2 regions of the Thioalkalivibrio sulfidiphilus HL-EbGr7 genome follow, and region 2 is predicted to be linked to the other one. Evidence: riboswitches for the same ligand, from Rfam matches in the RefSeq annotation. Region 2 holds a riboswitch; the other holds the start of a gene.
The links. Region 2 has a riboswitch for cyclic di-GMP ahead of TGR7_RS17595 (hypothetical protein). Riboswitches for the same ligand answer to the same signal wherever they lie in the genome.
Positions count from the first base shown of each region.

Region 1: linked by a shared signal. The riboswitch ahead of TGR7_RS15360 (hypothetical protein) and the one ahead of TGR7_RS17595 (hypothetical protein) in region 2 are both predicted to bind cyclic di-GMP.

Region 1 is NC_011901.1:3,203,981-3,212,030, reverse strand. It holds gene TGR7_RS15370 (histone deacetylase family protein) at 1-151, opposite strand, end outside; gene TGR7_RS15365 (bifunctional acetate--CoA ligase family protein/GNAT family N-acetyltransferase) at 364-3,057, shown strand; cyclic di-GMP riboswitch class I at 3,270-3,352, shown strand; gene TGR7_RS15360 (hypothetical protein) at 3,354-3,704, shown strand; gene TGR7_RS15355 (YhdH/YhfP family quinone oxidoreductase) at 3,842-4,849, opposite strand; gene TGR7_RS15350 (hypothetical protein) at 4,958-5,494, shown strand; gene TGR7_RS15345 (OmpP1/FadL family transporter) at 5,482-6,810, opposite strand; gene TGR7_RS15340 (acyl-CoA thioesterase) at 6,851-7,231, opposite strand; gene TGR7_RS15335 (AMP-dependent synthetase/ligase) at 7,228-8,050, opposite strand, start outside.
Region 2 is NC_011901.1:1,215,372-1,223,421, forward strand. It holds gene TGR7_RS05655 (efflux RND transporter permease subunit) at 10-3,156, shown strand; gene TGR7_RS05660 (hypothetical protein) at 3,297-3,515, shown strand; gene TGR7_RS17595 (hypothetical protein) at 3,570-4,325, opposite strand; cyclic di-GMP riboswitch class I at 4,326-4,409, opposite strand; gene TGR7_RS05670 (hypothetical protein) at 4,819-5,592, opposite strand; cyclic di-GMP riboswitch class I at 5,713-5,796, opposite strand; gene TGR7_RS05675 (hypothetical protein) at 6,339-6,563, shown strand; gene TGR7_RS05680 (4Fe-4S dicluster domain-containing protein) at 6,748-7,866, shown strand; gene TGR7_RS05685 (cyclic nucleotide-binding domain-containing protein) at 7,863-8,050, shown strand, end outside.

The DNA of each region.
Region 1 (8,050 bases), 1.5 Mb from region 2:
CCCGGGGCGCCTCGCGGTGATCCAGCCACATGCCCAGGCCCGAGGTGATGAGCTGATCGTCGATGGCGGAAAGACGTTCGGGACGCTCCGGGTGATGGGCCGGCGTGTGGTGTTCCAGACAGGCCGGATGGGAGATGAAGTACAGACTCATACGTGGCGCACCTCGGCCGCTGCGGGCTGGAACTGGGGAAGGCCGGAAATCCCGGACTTGCCTGGGGCGCTGTCCGTACGGACAGGCTTCAAGATTATCAGCTCATCGATCGGCCAACACATTGTCCGGAATCAGCATGCAGCACGATTGATTACGCCAACATGGCCGTGAAACACTGAAAACCTGCCCGATACCTCTGACACGGAGCCACCATGGGTCCCCACTACCTGCGCCGCATCCTCTCCGCCCGGGGCATCGCCGTGATCGGCGCCAGCGACCGGCCCGAGGCGGTGGGCGGGCTGGTGATGCGCAACCTGCGCGCCATCGGTTACGAGGGGGCCCTGCATCCGGTCAATCCGAACCACCCGAAGATCATGGGCATGAGGGCCTACCCGGACGTGGCCGCCATCGAGCGGCCGCCGGAGCTGGCCGTGATTGCCACACCTGCCGAGACGGTGCCGGGCATCGTGCGCCAGTGCGGCGAGGCCGGGGTGGCCGGGGCGATCGTCATGTCGGCGGGTTTCGCCGAGGCGGGCTCCCAGGGGCAACGCCTGCAGGCGGCCATGCTGGAGGCGGCCCGGGAGACCGGGCTTCGCCTCATCGGCCCCAACTGCCTGGGCGTGATCCGGCCCAAGCACAAGATCAACGCCACCTTCAGCCGCAACACCGCCCTGCCCGGCCACCTGGCCCTGGTGTCCCAGTCCGGCGCCATCTGCACCGCCATCCTGGACTGGGCCGAGGACCAGCGCATCGGCTTCTCCCTGGTGGCCTCCCTGGGCGACGCGGCGGACGTGGACTTCGGCGACGTGCTGGACTTCCTGGCCCTGGACGCCGAGACCCACAGCATCCTGCTGTACGTGGAGGGCATCCGCCACGCGCGGCGTTTCATGAGCGGCCTGCGGGCGGCGGCGCGCATGAAACCGGTGATCGTCATCAAGGCCGGCCGTCACGAGGAGGGCTCCCGGGCCGCCATGTCCCACACCGGTGCCCTGGTGGGGGCCGACGACGTGTTCGACGCCGCCCTGGAACGGGCCGGCGCGGTACGCGCCCAGACCGTGCAGCAGCTGTTCTCCGCCGCCCGCCTGCTGTCCACCGCACCACGCGTACGCGGCAATCGCCTGGCCATCATCACCAACGCCGGCGGCCCCGGGGTGATGGCCACCGACCGGGCGGTGGAACTGGACGTGGCCATGGCGCCCCTGGCCCCGTCCACCCTCAAGCACCTGGACGCCACCCTCCCGGCCCAGTGGTCCCACGGCAACCCCCTGGACCTGCTGGGCGATGCGGACGCCGGCCGCTACCGCGCGGCGCTGGGTGCGTGCCTGGAGGACCCGCACGTGGACGGGATCCTCACCATGCTTACCCCCCAGGCCATGACCGATCCGGACGGGGTGGCGGAGGAACTCATCGGCGCGGTGCAGGCACAGGACAAAAGCGGCCCGGGCAAGCCGGTGCTGGCCTGCTGGATGGGCGGCAAGCAGGTGAGCGCCGCGCGCAAGCGCTTCAGCGAGGCGGGCCTGCCCCACTTCCCCACCCCGGAGGCCTCGGTGGAGGCCTTCGCCTACCTCACCGCGTATGAGCGCAACCAGCGCCTGCTGTTGCAGGTGCCCGGCCCCCTGAGCGACCGCAGCCCCGCCGACGTGGAGGGCGCGCGACTGATCATCGAGGGCGTGCTGGCCGAGGGACGCAAGGTGCTGGGCAGCCTGGAGGCCAAGGCGGTGCTGTCCGCCTTCCGCATCCCCGTGACCCAGACCCTGCTGGCACGCACTCCCGCCGAGGCCCTGGTGGCGGCCAGCACCCTGGGCTACCCGCTGGCCATGAAGATCGCCTCGCCGGACATCACCCACAAGTCGGACGTGGGCGGCGTGCGTCTGAACATCACCGGCGCGGAGGCGGTGCGCAGGCACTTCCAGGAGATGCTCCAGGCGGCCCGGGAGGCCCAGCCCGACGCGCTGATCGAGGGCGTGACCCTGGAGCGTATGTACCGCAGCCACTATGGACGGGAGCTGATGGTGGGTGTGCTGCGCGACCCGGTGTTCGGCCCGGTGATCAGCTTCGGCTCCGGCGGCACCTCGATGGAGGTGATGCAGGACCGGGCCGTGGCCCTGCCGCCGCTCAACGAGACCATCATCCGCAACATGATCAGCCGCACTCGGGTGGCGCGGCTGCTGGCGCGCTTCCGCCACATGCCCGCGGTGGACGCCGCCGCCCTGGAGCGGGTCCTGCTGCGCATCTCCGAGATGGTGTGCGAACTGCCCCAGGTGGTGGAAATGGACATCAACCCCTTGATCGTGGACGAGCACGGGCTGGCGGCGGTCGATGCGCGGATCGGCGTGGCCTTTCCGCCCGCCGAGGCGGACCCCTACGCCCACATGGCCATCCACCCCTATCCGTCCAGCCTGGTGAGCCACTGGCAACTGCCCGACGGCACCCCCATCACCATCCGCCCGATCCGCCCCGAGGATGCCCAGATCGAGCAGGCCTTCGTGCGCGGGCTCTCGGACGAATCCCGCTATTTCCGCTTCATGCAGGCCCTGCATGAACTCACCCCCCAGATGCTGGTGCGCTTCACCCAGATCGACTACGACCGGGAGATGGCTTTCATCGCCACCCTGGACCAGGACGGTGCCGAACTGCAGGTGGCGGTGGGCCGCTATACCGCCAATCCGGACCAGCGCAGCTGCGAGTTCGCCCTGGTGGTGGCGGATGACTGGCAGGGCAAGGGCATCGGCACCCACCTGATGCAAAGCCTGATGCAGGTGGCGCGGTCCCGGAACCTGACCCTGATGGAAGGGGAGGTGCTGTCCAGCAACAGCAACATGCTGGCCCTGGTGAAGCGCCTGGGCTTCTCGACGAGGGTCCGGCCCGGGGACGAAGGCGTGGTCTGGGTCGGCAAACAGCTGTGACCACGGCGCCGCCGGGATTAGCGCAAACCCGGTGGCATTTATCCCCCCGCTTTCAACCAGGTACCTGACCTTGCTGACACGTCGCTCGAGATGGGGCGATGACAAACGGCCTCTTTGCACCGACGAAAGGGCCCGCAGGATGTGATGAAACCCTCAAACCCGCACCCGCTCCTTGACCAGAATCACAGTCGTGGCCAGATGCGATCTGGATCACAGGACAAAGGCAAACCCGTCGAAAGGCGGGGACGCAAAGCCACCGGTCTCACGGAACATCCAAGACAGCGGGGTTGCCCACCATGGCACACCAGACAACACATTGCGCAGCCTCATGCGCCAGGCCGGTTCAAAGCCGGCAGATCCTCCGGGTCGCCGCATCGGCGGCCATCCTCGCGACTCTGATCTCCCTGCCGTTCTCCAGCCACGGAGACGAGGACGCCTACGGGCCCCTGACCCAAACCACCGCGGCCCTGAATCAGGACTTCGCCCGCGAACAGGCCTTCGGCCAGCAAATCCTCAGAAGTTCCTACTCCCAGCCCGCCTACTACACGCGGGAACTGCGCATCAGCGCCCAGGAGCCGCGCAACCGGGCCATGGTCTACCCGGCCGGCGATGGCGGGGTGATGGTGGAGATGAACTTCCGATACTGAGCATGACGACCGACCTCCACCCAGGGGTTTTTTGAAGCGGCCTGAAAGGGCCGCTTTTTTAGTGGTCAGTCTCAAGTAGCAAGTGGCAAGGAAAACGGCTTTTGAAGTCCCTTGCCACTTGCCACTTGCCACTGTAATCAGCCACTGGCTGTGATCTCGACCAGCGTTCGCCCGTATGTCCGACCGCCCAGCATCTGCTCACTCACCTCCACCAGTTCCGCCAGGCCCACGGTGCGCGTGTGCAGGGCCGCCAGATCCGACGGGCGCAGGTCGCTGGCGAGACGCTGCCAGAGGTGCAGGCGCTGGTCCCGGGGGCAGTTCGCGGAGGTCACGCCCAGCAGGCTCACGCCCCGCAGGATGAAGGGCATCACGGTGGTGTGCAGGTCGGCGCCGCCGGCCAGGCCGATGGAGACGATGTTCCCCCAGGGACGTACGCCCCGCGTGAGTGTTCCCAGCAACTCGCCCCCCACGGTGTCCACCACCCCGCCCCACTGGGCCTTCTCCAGGGGTCGCCTGCCGGGCCTGAAGGCGGCGCGGTCCAGCACACGGCTCGCCCCCAGGCCCATCAGCCAGTCCGTCAGTTCCGGCTTGCCGGTGAGCGCCACCACCTCGAAGCCCCGGGCCGCCAGCAGGGACACCGCCAGCGCGCCGACCCCGCCGCTGGCCCCGGTGACCAGCATGGGACCCGCCTCAACCGACTGGCGGTTGTCCTCAAGCCGGCTGAGCGCCAGGGCGGCGGTGAGCCCCGCCGTGCCCAGCAGCATGGCCTCGCGGGTGTCCAGTCCCTCGGGAATCGGGATGATCCAGTCCGCCGGCACGCGCAGGCGAGCGGCGTAGCCGCCGTGGTGCAGTTCCCCCAGCCCACAGCCGGTCACCAGCACCGGCGTACCGACGGGCAGACCCGTCTGGCCTGATTCCACCACGCGCCCGGCGGCATCGATGCCGCCCACCAGGGGTGAGTGACGCAGGATGCGTGCGCCCCCGGTGATGGCCAGGGCGTCCTTGTAGTTGAGGCTGGAATACTCGACGGCGATCTCCACCTCCCCGTCCATGAGTTCCGCCCGGGACAAGCGGCACAACTCGACCCGTCCCGGGGCGAGGCGGTCTTCATGGATCATCAGGGCGGGAAAGGTTTCGCTGCTCATGTCGCCATCGGCTTGAATCGGTGCACCCCAGTTGGCACATTGAGAATCAGGGCCATCAGATGACCGGCCAAACCTTTAAAGTTTAGACAAGATCCATCATTACGCCCGATGACCGATTCAAAGCACAGCGACCTGCTCGCCGGCCCACGAGTGGCCCGCTGGACCTGCCCCTCCTGCGGCGACGCGGTACCCCGGCTGCTGCCCAACGGCGCACGCAATGCCCAGTCCGTGGCCGAGCTGGAACTGTTTCTTGAAGATGCGGATATAGAGTCCGAGGTAAACCGGGAGCCGGGCACGGCGGCTGACGAGATATGCCTGGCCTGCGCCGACGCGGTACGTGAACTGGTGGGGACACTGATCCGCCCGCCCGGGGAGGACGGCGATGCGCGCAACAGCCCGGGCCTCAACGACACGGGCATCGTGGGCGCCGCACTGCCGCGCGGCGATGGCACCCACGTGCTGATCTTCCACGTCATCGATGGCGTGCTGCGCCTGACCGAGACCGAGCGGCTCACCCGCTTCGATCCCATGCGCCTGACCTATCCCGGAAGCCGGGGCGCCATGGCGCCCCGGATCTGGGAACTGTATGCAAGACACCTGGCCCAGTTGCAGGCCAGGTATGGTGAGGAGCCTCAGAACCGGTAGCGCAGGGCCGCGGCAAGGATGTGGACGTGGCCTTCGGTGGTGCCTCTCAACTGGACAGACGAGGCAAAAGGCAAACCATCGTAGAACTCACGATCCAGATTCAGCGACTCCTTGGCCACATCAATGTAGGTGTAGGCAAGGTCGAAGCCGAGACGGCTATCCCGTTCATAGCTGGCACCCGCAGAGAACCAGGTGCGATCGCCATCGGGCGTGCGGGTGGTTCGGAACCCATCCTGCGTTGGTGTCGTGTCGTACTGGATGCCTCCGCGCAGCGTCCAGCGATCATCCAGCTGGTATTCAGCCCCCAGGGCCAGTGCCCAGCTGTTCTTGTAGTTCTGTCGGACCGGATCCGGATGATCACCCGATGCCAGCTTCACGGCGATCTCATCGAAGTTGGACCAGTTGAACCAGGTGTACTGGGCCAGACCGGTCCAGCGATCCGTGAATCTGTGCGACAAGCCCACTGACACCATGTCGGGCAACTTGAGGTCTGCCTCGCCACCCTGCGATACCGACGTGCCACCGAGGCCGAAAGGCAGACGGGTTGTCGCAGTACCCTCGAGGGTGTGAGTGATTCCCTGGCGATAATGGACGCCTATCCGGGTGTCGTCACTCAGGTCCACGAGAAGCCCGATATTGAAACCGTAATCCCAACTGTCACCGCTCAGTGCGAACTCACCATCGGTATCCACGGAAGGCCCCCCGACGCGCGTCGGATCAGGAAGCGCGTTTTTCAGGGTCGCATCGGCATACTGGATATTGATGCCGCCGCCGATGGAAACCCGGTCGTTCAACTGGTATGCGATGCTCGGTGCGATGTCGATGACCTTGAGTGAGGTCTCGGTGGAGTCATAGCGGGCAAAGAAATTCCGGTCGTACTCATTCGCCAGCCCGAAAGGCGCCGTGATCCCCAGGCCGAACCAGGTCTGCTCGTTCAGCGGGCGCGCGTAAAACAGGTTGGGAACGGGGCTCGGCTCGTAGGGGTTGCCCCCGCTTCCGCCTTCATAGGGCAGCGGATTTCCACCTGTACCCGGGGTGATCGCCCTGGAATCGCTATTGGTCACCGTCGACTTCGGCACCAGCAGATGCACCGCCGCCTGAAACTCGGGCGCCTTGAGCCTGGTCATGCCCGCCGGATTGAAATAGATGGTACTGGCATCCGAGGCGATGGCCGCCTCACCGGCGAAGGCGCGGCCCAGACCGCTGACGCTCTGCTCCTGGATGTAGAAGCCGGCGGCCAGCAGGGCGCCGGGGGCGGCGCCCAGGGCCAGACCCACGGCCCAGGCCAGGGTGGTCTTGTTCAGGCGATGCTGCATGGATTTCTCTCCCGCTGTGTCGTTGGTTTTATTGTCGTCGTCATGCACCCGGCAGGGGCCGGGGCTTGCCATCGGCATCCACTGCCACGTAGACCAGCCGCCCATCGGCGACGGTCAGGATCTCGGGTTCATAGGGGTTGCGCTCCACGCACACCTCCACGGCTACGGTCATGGAACTGCGGCCCTCCGTGAGCACTTCGGCGTACAGGCTCACCATGTCGCCCCGCTGCACGGGCCTTCTGAAATGCATGGCTTCCACGGCGGCGGTGACCACCCGCCCCCGGGCACGGCGCACCGCCGGGATGCTGCCGGCGATGTCCATCTGGGCCATGATCCAGCCGCCGAAGATGTCACCTCCCGCGTTGGTGGGCGCGGCGGCCGCGGGCAGGCGCAGGCAGGGCTCCCGGGGCGTGTCGCTCACTCGGTGTAGCCTTCGTAGAGGGCCTCGACCTGGTCCTTGTAGCGCTCGAGGATGCGTGCGCGCTTCATCTTGAGGGTGGGCGTGAGCAGGCCGTCGTCCACCGTCCAGGGCTCCAGGGTGACGATCAGCTTGCGCACCTGGGCGTAGCCGGGAAATTCATGGAGCTGCCTGGCGATGCGGGTACGCAGGGTCTTCTCCAGGAAGCGGCCGTTTAGATCCGCCTCGCTCTCGGGATCCAGGTCCAGTTCCTTTGCCAGGGCGGCCCATTCCTCGGGATTGAGCACCACGATGGCGGCGAGCGCGGGCCGGCCCTCGCCGATGACCATGACCTGGTCGAACAGCGGGTCCAGGGCGATGGCCATCTCCATGTCGGCGGGCGGCACCTTCTCACCATTGCCCAGCACGATGATCTCCTTGATGCGCCCGGTGATGTAGAGGTGCCCGGTCTCGTCCATGCGCGCCTTGTCGCCGCTGTGCAGCCAGCCCTCGCTGTCGATGGTCGCGCGGGTGGCCTCCTCGTTGTTCCAGTAGCCGAGCATCACGGAAGGACTGCGGGTCAGCAGCTCGTCCTTGTCACCGATCTTCACCTCCACACCGGGCAGGGGTTTGCCGATGCTCGCCGGGACGTTGTCGTCGGGACGATTTACGCTCACCACCGGGCTCGACTCGGTCATGCCGTAACCGTGGAACACGGGCAGACCCAGGCCGATGAAGAATCGCGCAATGGGCGGCGGCAGGGGGGCACCGCCGCACACGGCGTAGCGCAGGCGCCCGCCCAGACGCGCCAGCACCTTGCTGGCCACCAGCTTCTCCAGCAGC
Region 2 (8,050 bases):
TTCGCCATCATGGTGACGCCCCGTGAGGAAGAGCCCCAGATCAACGTCACCTTCGCCAACGTGTTCATTCCCTTCCCCGGCGCCACCGCCCGGGAAGTGGCGCAGCTGGTCAGCTCGCCCGCCGAGCAGGTGCTCTCGGAGATCGAGGGCCTGGAGCATATCTACTCGGTGTCCCGACCGGGCATGTCCGTGCTCACGGTGCAGTTCAAGGTGGGCGAGGACCGCACCGCGGCCATCGTGCGCCTCTACAACCAGATCTTCTCCAACCAGGACTGGCTGCCCCAGGGCCTGGGCGTGGGCCAGCCCATCATCAAGCCCATGGGCATCGACGACGTGCCCATCGTGGCGGTGACCCTGTGGACCGAGGACCAGGACCGCGGCGGTCATGAACTGCTGCGGGTGGCCCATGCCATCGAGGCGGAGCTCAAGCGCGTGCCCGGCACCCGGGACATCTACGCCATCGGCGGCCCCGACCACGTGGTGCACGTGGTGCTGGACCCCCAGCGTATCTCCGGCTACGGCATCGGTCTCGACGAGCTGCGCATGGCGCTGCAGGCCAGCAACTTCTCCCGGGATGCCGGTGCCCTGGTGCGCGACAACCTGGAGATCCCGGTGCAGGCGGGCACCTTCCTCACCAGCGCGGACGAGATCGCCGGCCTGGTGGTGGGCGTGCGTGACGGCCGGCCCGTGTACCTCTCCGACGTGGCCGACATCCGCCATGGTCCGGCGCCGCCGGATAACTACGTGCGCTTCGGCGCCGGCGCGGCCGGCGACGGTGTGCCGGGTCTGACCCACCCGGCGGTCACCCTGGCCATCGCCAAGAAGCCCGGCACCAACGCCGTGGACATCGCCGACAAGCTGATGGAGCGGCTGGAACAGCTGCGCGGCACCTACATCCCCGAGGGCGTGCACACCACCATCACCCGCAACTACGGCCAGACCGCCGACGACAAGGCCAAGACCCTGATCCAGAAGCTCATCTTCGCCACCGCCTCGGTGGTGATCCTGGTGTGGCTGGCACTGGGCTGGCGCGAGGCGATCATCGTCGGCGCCGCGGTGGTGATCACGCTGGCCATCACCCTGTTCGCCTCCTGGGCCTACGGCTTCACCCTCAACCGGGTGTCCCTGTTCGCGCTGATCTTCTCCATCGGCATCCTGGTGGACGATGCCATCGTGGTGGTGGAGAACATTCACCGGCACATGCAGATGGGCAAGAAGAAGCTGCTGGAGGCCATCCCCCTGGCGGTGGACGAGGTGGGCGGTCCCACCATCCTGGCCACCTTCACGGTGATCGCGGCCCTGCTGCCCATGGCTTTCGTGACCGGCCTCATGGGGCCCTACATGAGCCCCATCCCCATCAACGCCAGCATGGGTATGCTCATCTCCCTGGCCGTGGCGTACGTGGTCACCCCGTGGATGACCTACAAGTTCCTGCGCCGCCAGGCCGAGGCCCATGGACCGGCCAGCGGCGGGCAGGGCCACGGGGAAGAGGGCAGCGGCTGGCTGATGCGCCTCTCGGAGCGCAGCATGGGTCCGTTCGTGCGCGGCGAGAAGGCACGCACGCGCCGCTGGGGCCTGTACGGGGCCATGGTCGTGCTGATCCTGGCCTCCGTGTCGCTGGCCTACTTCCAGGCGGTGGTGCTCAAGATGCTGCCCTTCGACGACAAGTCCGAGTTCCAGGTGGTGCTGGACATGCCCGAGGGGACGAGTCTTGAGCAGACCAACCGTGCGCTGCACGAGATGGGCGCGTTTCTCGCCACCGTGCCCGAGGTGACCGACTACCAGATCTACGCCGGCACCGCCTCGCCCATCAACTTCAACGGCCTGGTGCGCCAGTACTACCTGCGCGAGGGTGCCCACATGGGTGACATCCAGGTGAACCTGGTGGATGCCAAGCAGCGGGACCGCAAGAGCCATGACGTGGCCCTGTCCGTGCGCGACCCGCTGCGCGAGATCGCAGCCCGCTACAACGCCTCGGTGAAGGTGGTGGAGGTGCCCCCGGGTCCGCCCGTGCTCTCGCCCATCGTGGCCGAGATCTACGGCCTGGACTACGACGGCCAGATCGAGGTCGCCAGGCGCATCCGTGAGGTGTTCGAGTCCACCGAGGGTATCGTCGATGTGGATGACAGTGTCGAGTATCCCGGTCCGCGACTGATCCTGGAGGTGGACCGCCAGAAGGCGGCGCTGCTGGGTGTCTCCCAGCAGTCCGTGGTCAGCGCCGTGGACACGGTGCTGGGCGGTGAGGACGTGAGTTATCTCTACGGCGTGAACGTGAAATACGCCGTGCCCGTGCGTCTGGAATTCGACGTGGCGGACAAGGCGCACATCGAGTCGGTGCTCTCGCTCAAGGTGCGTTCCCAGTCCGGCGCCCTGGTGCCCATCTCGGAACTGGTGAACGTGGTCGAGACCACCCGTGAGCATTCCATTCACCACAAGGACCTGCTGCCGGTGGTCTACGTCATGGGCGACATGGCCGGCGAGCTGGACAGTCCGCTGTACGGCATGTTCGACATGTTCTTCCAGATCCGGGAGATGCCCCTGGCCTTCGGTCAGACCATCGAGCAGTTCTTCATCTCCCAGCCGGACGATCCCTACTTCTACAGCCTCAAGTGGGACGGCGAGTGGCAGGTGACCTACGAGACCTTCCGGGACATGGGCATCGCCTACTCCGTGGGCCTGGTGCTCATCTACCTGCTGGTGGTGGCCCAGTTCCGTTCCTACATGGTGCCGCTCATCATCATGGCGCCCATCCCGCTGACGGTGATCGGCGTGATGCCGGGACATGCGCTCATGGATGCCCTGTTCATGGACGCCAAGTTCACGGCCACCTCCATGATCGGCATGATCGCGCTGGCGGGCATCATCGTGCGCAACTCCATCCTGCTGGTGGATTTCATCAACGACGAGCTTCGTCGCGGTGCGGCCTGCGAGGATGCGGTGATCCGTGCCGCCGCCGTACGCGCCAAGCCCATCGTGCTGACGGGACTGGCCGCCATGGTGGGTGCGGGTTTCATCATCGACGATCCGATCTTCAGCGGTCTGGCCATCTCGCTGATCTTCGGCATCCTGGTGTCCACGGTGCTGACCCTGGTGGTGATCCCGGTGCTCTACTACAGCTACATCCGCAACCGTCAGCATCTGGTGCGTGAGGCGTAATCGTCAGACGTGATGCGTGAGGTGTGAGGCGGGCATGGCCGGCCCGCCCACTGTCAGCGAATGCGATGTCGGAACCTGCGAGCCGCGCGACCCCGCGAGCTTCCAGGGCCAGCAGTCATCAATCAACAGCGAGAATCGTCATGAAAGTGGAAATGGGTGAAGAGGGACTGAATATCCTGGACATGTCCCGGGACCAGGCGGGGCTGCTGGTGGAGGCGCTCAAGGCATCGCCGAAGCAGGGCTTCATGGAGGATGAGGAACTACGTCGCCTGTTCAAGCTGCTGGCGGTGGTGCAGTCGGATCTCTGGGATGACATGACCAGCGGCAAGTTCGACTTCTCGGCCTACAAGCGTCAGTAAGGCGATGAGGTGTGGGGATCGACCCCACACCTCACAACCACTCCCCCAGCCAACTCACGGAATGACCAGCTGCGTCTCGCAGGTTTCCACGCTGCCGCAGTTGTTGCTGCCCGTGCCGGTGCAGGTCAGGCCCTGTGAAGGCACGTTCACTGACACCGAGTGGCTGTAGCTGCCCGAGGCGGTACCCAGTTTGATCCGGTAGCTGTCCACGAAGGTGCAGGCGCCATCCAGGGTCATGTTCGGTGCGGTCCAGGCCAGCGTCACCACCGACCCGGAGGCCAGATCCCCTGATGCCTCGTTGGAATCCGGGCTCTCCTGTCCCAGGTCATCGATGGCCTGCACGGCCACATACCAGGTGTTCAACTGCACGACGGGTTCCGGTTCCGGTTCAGGGGCCGGCGCGGGCGCAGGTTCGGGCTCAGGCTCGGGCTCAGGTGAAGGCGCGGGTTCCGGATCGGGGATCGGATCCGGTTCGGTGATCGGCTCCGGCACGGGATCAGGTTGTGGCTCCGGCTCCGGCTGGGACGGGGGTGGCGTCGGAGTCATGCCGGGGCTGGATTGCGACGGTGCCTCTTCCGTCTGCGGGTCGCTGTTGCTGACCTGATTAGCGACGTCTTCCTCGACACAGCCCGACAGCAGGGCAATGCCCAGAAAGCCGGTGGCCAGTGCGCGCAGAAGCGTCGTGGAGATCGTTCCGGACGGATGGGACGCAATGCCATGGCAGTAGCACGCGGCAATGGGCGTGTCATTCGATCGCGCGTTGAAACATGCGGCGGCATCACGGCCACCCGAAAACATCGTCTTCGTCATTTCGGTAACTCCGCTGTCATGGCCGAAGCCGTAGACCGGTGGTTTTGCGTCCCCGCCTTTCGGTCGGGTATGCCCTTTCGATGAGCTTTTTTTCTTAACGCGTGTTGGGCCTGTCCTTGTGTCGTTCCGCCATCCCGCGAGGGAAGGGCGTGAATGGATGTCATCCGATTCCCTGATGACCCGTGGCGTGAAGTATGTGGAGTGCGCTGGTCGAGAGCCGTGATGCCCTTCACGGGGCGCGTGCCGTGAATCCGGCTTTGCACGCCATTCATCGACCAATTTCGTGAACGGTGACGGGGCTCACACGTGAACCCGGGATGTGCGTGTCTCAAGCCATACGCACGGACTGTGACGTGCGTTCGATGTTTGTGCGAAGACGCGGGTGTGCTCGGCGCCGGAGGTGCATCTGGCGCGGATCCTTCGGGTCGATGTTCATAAAAAAGCGCCGGGTCCCAGGGATGGAACCCGGCGCTTTGGTTCGATGCCGATGGCCTCAGATGGCGGGCACCTGCATCTGTAGTTCGCAGGTGTAGGTGCTGCCGCAGGCATTGCTGCCCGTGGCACGGCAGTACAGACCCAGCGCATTGCTCTGCACGTTCAGGGAATAGCTGTAGTCGCCTGGCGCCGTGCCGAGTTTCACCAGGTAGCTGTCGACGGTGGTGCACGCGCCATCCAGGGTCATGTTCGGTGCCTCCCAGCTCAGGGTGACATGTTCACCCGAGGCGAGATCGCCCGAGGCCTCATTGGAATCAGGGCTTTCCTGTCCCTGCCCATCGATGGCCTGCACAACCACGTACCAGGTGTTGAGTTCGACCACGGGTTCGGGCTCGGGCTGAGGTTCCGGTTCGGGCTCGGGCTGAGGTTCCGGTTCGGGCTCGGGCTGGGGTTCCGGTTCGGGCTCGGGCTGAGGTTCCGGTTCGGGCTCGGGCTGGGGTTCCGGCTCTGGCTCGGGCTGGGGTTCCGGTTCGGGCTCGGGTTGAGGCTCCGGTTCGGGCTCGGGCTCCGGGTCGTTGCTGACCTTGTTGTTGCCGCGTCCGTTGTTGGTTTTACCGCCGTCGTCGCTGTCCTTGACCCTGCCATTGCCGTTGCCACGGCCGGGGCTGGTGCTGGTCTCCAGGCTCTGCTCATCAGTGGCAGTCTGGGCCTGGCCGTGCCCTGGCATTGCAAGGGTCACGGTGAGCAGCAGTGCGAGACTGGCGTGCAGCGCCACGGCAAGAGGCTTGCCCCTGGATGCGGCCGGTGCGTCGGCCGGACTGGCGGGATGCACAGCATCTCGCGGATGCGTGGGGTATTGCCCGGAGACGTCGTGGCAAGCCAGGACCGAGCGCGGGGCGTGTTCTGAGAAGCGCGCGCCCACAGGGCCACGCTTGGCATGGTATGTCGTCATTTCGGTAACTCCGCTGTCGTGGCGTTTGCCGTAGACCGGTGGTTTTGCGTCCCCGCCTTTCGGTCGGGTATGCCCTTGTCGTTTAACGATCGGGACTTTCTGCCGATGGCACTCCTGTATCCGTTGGCCTAGCCCGCAAATCTCACCACCGTTCGTAGCGAGGGCGTCGAGATGCCGCTGTGACGGGGCGCGCGGAGCGGAAGACGGCGCCGGCGTAGCCGAGACTACGTCAAGCCGGCTGGAGTGAGCACGCCCCGTCACAGCGAGCAGATCGGCGGCCGCAGTAGAAGGGTGGTGAGATATGCGGGCTAGTCGGTCGCATTATGCCGGGAGGGTCCCCGGACTCGCCGTGACGGGCCTCACGGCAGACGGGCAGGCCGTCTGCCGATCGCTACCGGATATCGAGAGTGGACGTCGATTCAGCCACAGACCGGCTGAGTGGCCGCTGCTGGGTGCGGCAGGCGAGGTGGCAAATCCGGGGTTGTCCATGGATTCGGAAGGGATGCTGCGCTGCACAAGTAGCAGTGAATATTCCATGACACGCCAGCTTTTTTGATCGTGGTCAAGGAAGCTTCATGGGCAGCGTCCATACTTGAGCAAACGACAAGGATGAGGAGACGCCCACGATGCGCCTGAACCAGAACCCCAGCGCCGAGACACCCGCCGTCGAGACGCACAATATTCGCTTTCTCAATCCCTACCTGATGAGTGGCGCGGAGATCCGCCGCCTGCAGGTGGCCAATGGTGACACCCCCTGTTTTGGTACCGAGGTGCGCTACCAGTGCAGGCGCGACGACTGCCAACTGAGCCGCCGCTGCCTGGGTGGTCTGGTGGCGCACTGGAAACGCTGAATCTTCAGGACGCCCGATTCCCTCGTTTTATCTGCTCAGGACTGCCCCGAATTCAATCGGGGCGAAGCCGATTGTGTTCTGCATGCTCAGCCCCCGCGTTGACGCCCCTTGAAGCCATCCTCTATGGTTTCCTTGAAATCAGTCATCGACTCCACGCCAGCCCGGGAGGTGTGACTTGCGCGTAATGGCCCCCGAGGAGATGGAATCCCTCATCCGGCTGCTGTCCGATGACGGCTACGAGGTGGTCGGCCCCACCCGGCGCGAGGGCGCCATTGTCTACGACCGTCTTCAGGGTCTTAACGACCTGCCCGCCGGTTGGGGCGACGAGCATGGCCCCGGCCATTACCGACTCCACCAGCGCGACGACCAGGCCCTGTTCGGCTACGTGGTCGGCCCCCATTCCTGGAAGAAATACCTGTTTCCGCCCCGGGAGACCCTGGTGCGGGTGCTGCGTCGCGAGGACGGGGGCTTTGAAACGCAGCCCGGCGAGCCCGCCCCGCCCCGGCGCGCCTTCATCGGCGTACGGCCCTGCGAACTGGCGGCCATCGGCATCCAGGACCGGGTGTTCCTGGAGCAGTCTGTCAGGGACCGGGCCTACGGGGCCCGTCGCGAGGGCGTGTTCCTGGTGGCGGTCAACTGCGCCGAGCCGGGCGGCACCTGTTTCTGTACCTCCATGGGTACCGGTCCGCGGGCCCATGCCGGTTTCGACCTGGGTCTCACCGAGGTGATCGGCGTGGGCATGCACTTCCTGGTGATCGAGGCGGGCAGCGAGGCCGGCGAGGCCATGCTCGTCAGGCTCGATCACCGGGATGCCAGCGAGGCGGAGCGCGCGGCCGCTGAACGGATCTGGCAGGAGGCCCCGAAGCACATGGGACGCACCATGCCCGGCGATGCCCGGGAGGTGCTTGCCGGGGCCCTGGAACACCCCCGCTGGGCGCAGACCGCCGAGCGCTGCCTCTCCTGCGCCAATTGCACCCTGGTCTGCCCCACCTGTTTCTGTGCCCAGATGGAGGAACTGCCGGACCTGGAGGGCAATGCCTCGGAGCGGGTGCGACTCTGGGATTCTTGTTTCAACGGTGAACACTCCTACATGATCGGCGGTCCCCACCGCAGCACCGTGGCGGCCCGCTATCGCCAATGGCTCACCCACAAGCTCTCCACCTGGCACACGCAGTTCGGCAGTTCCGGCTGCGTGGGCTGCGGGCGCTGCATCACCTGGTGTCCCGTGGGCATCGACATCACCGAGGAGGTGGCCGCCATCCGCGCCACCGCCCAGGGCAAGGCAGGAGGGCAGGGCACATGAACGAGCTCCTGGAGATCCTCAAGGACCAGCCCTTCTTCGAGGGACTGCGCGAGGCGGACATGCGGCTTCTCGCCGCCGGCGCCTCCCTGAGGACCTTTCGGGCGGATGAAACCCTGTTCCGGGAACACGAGGAGGCGGCAGCCTTTTATCTCATCCGCAGCGGGCGGGTGGCCCTGGAGAGCCG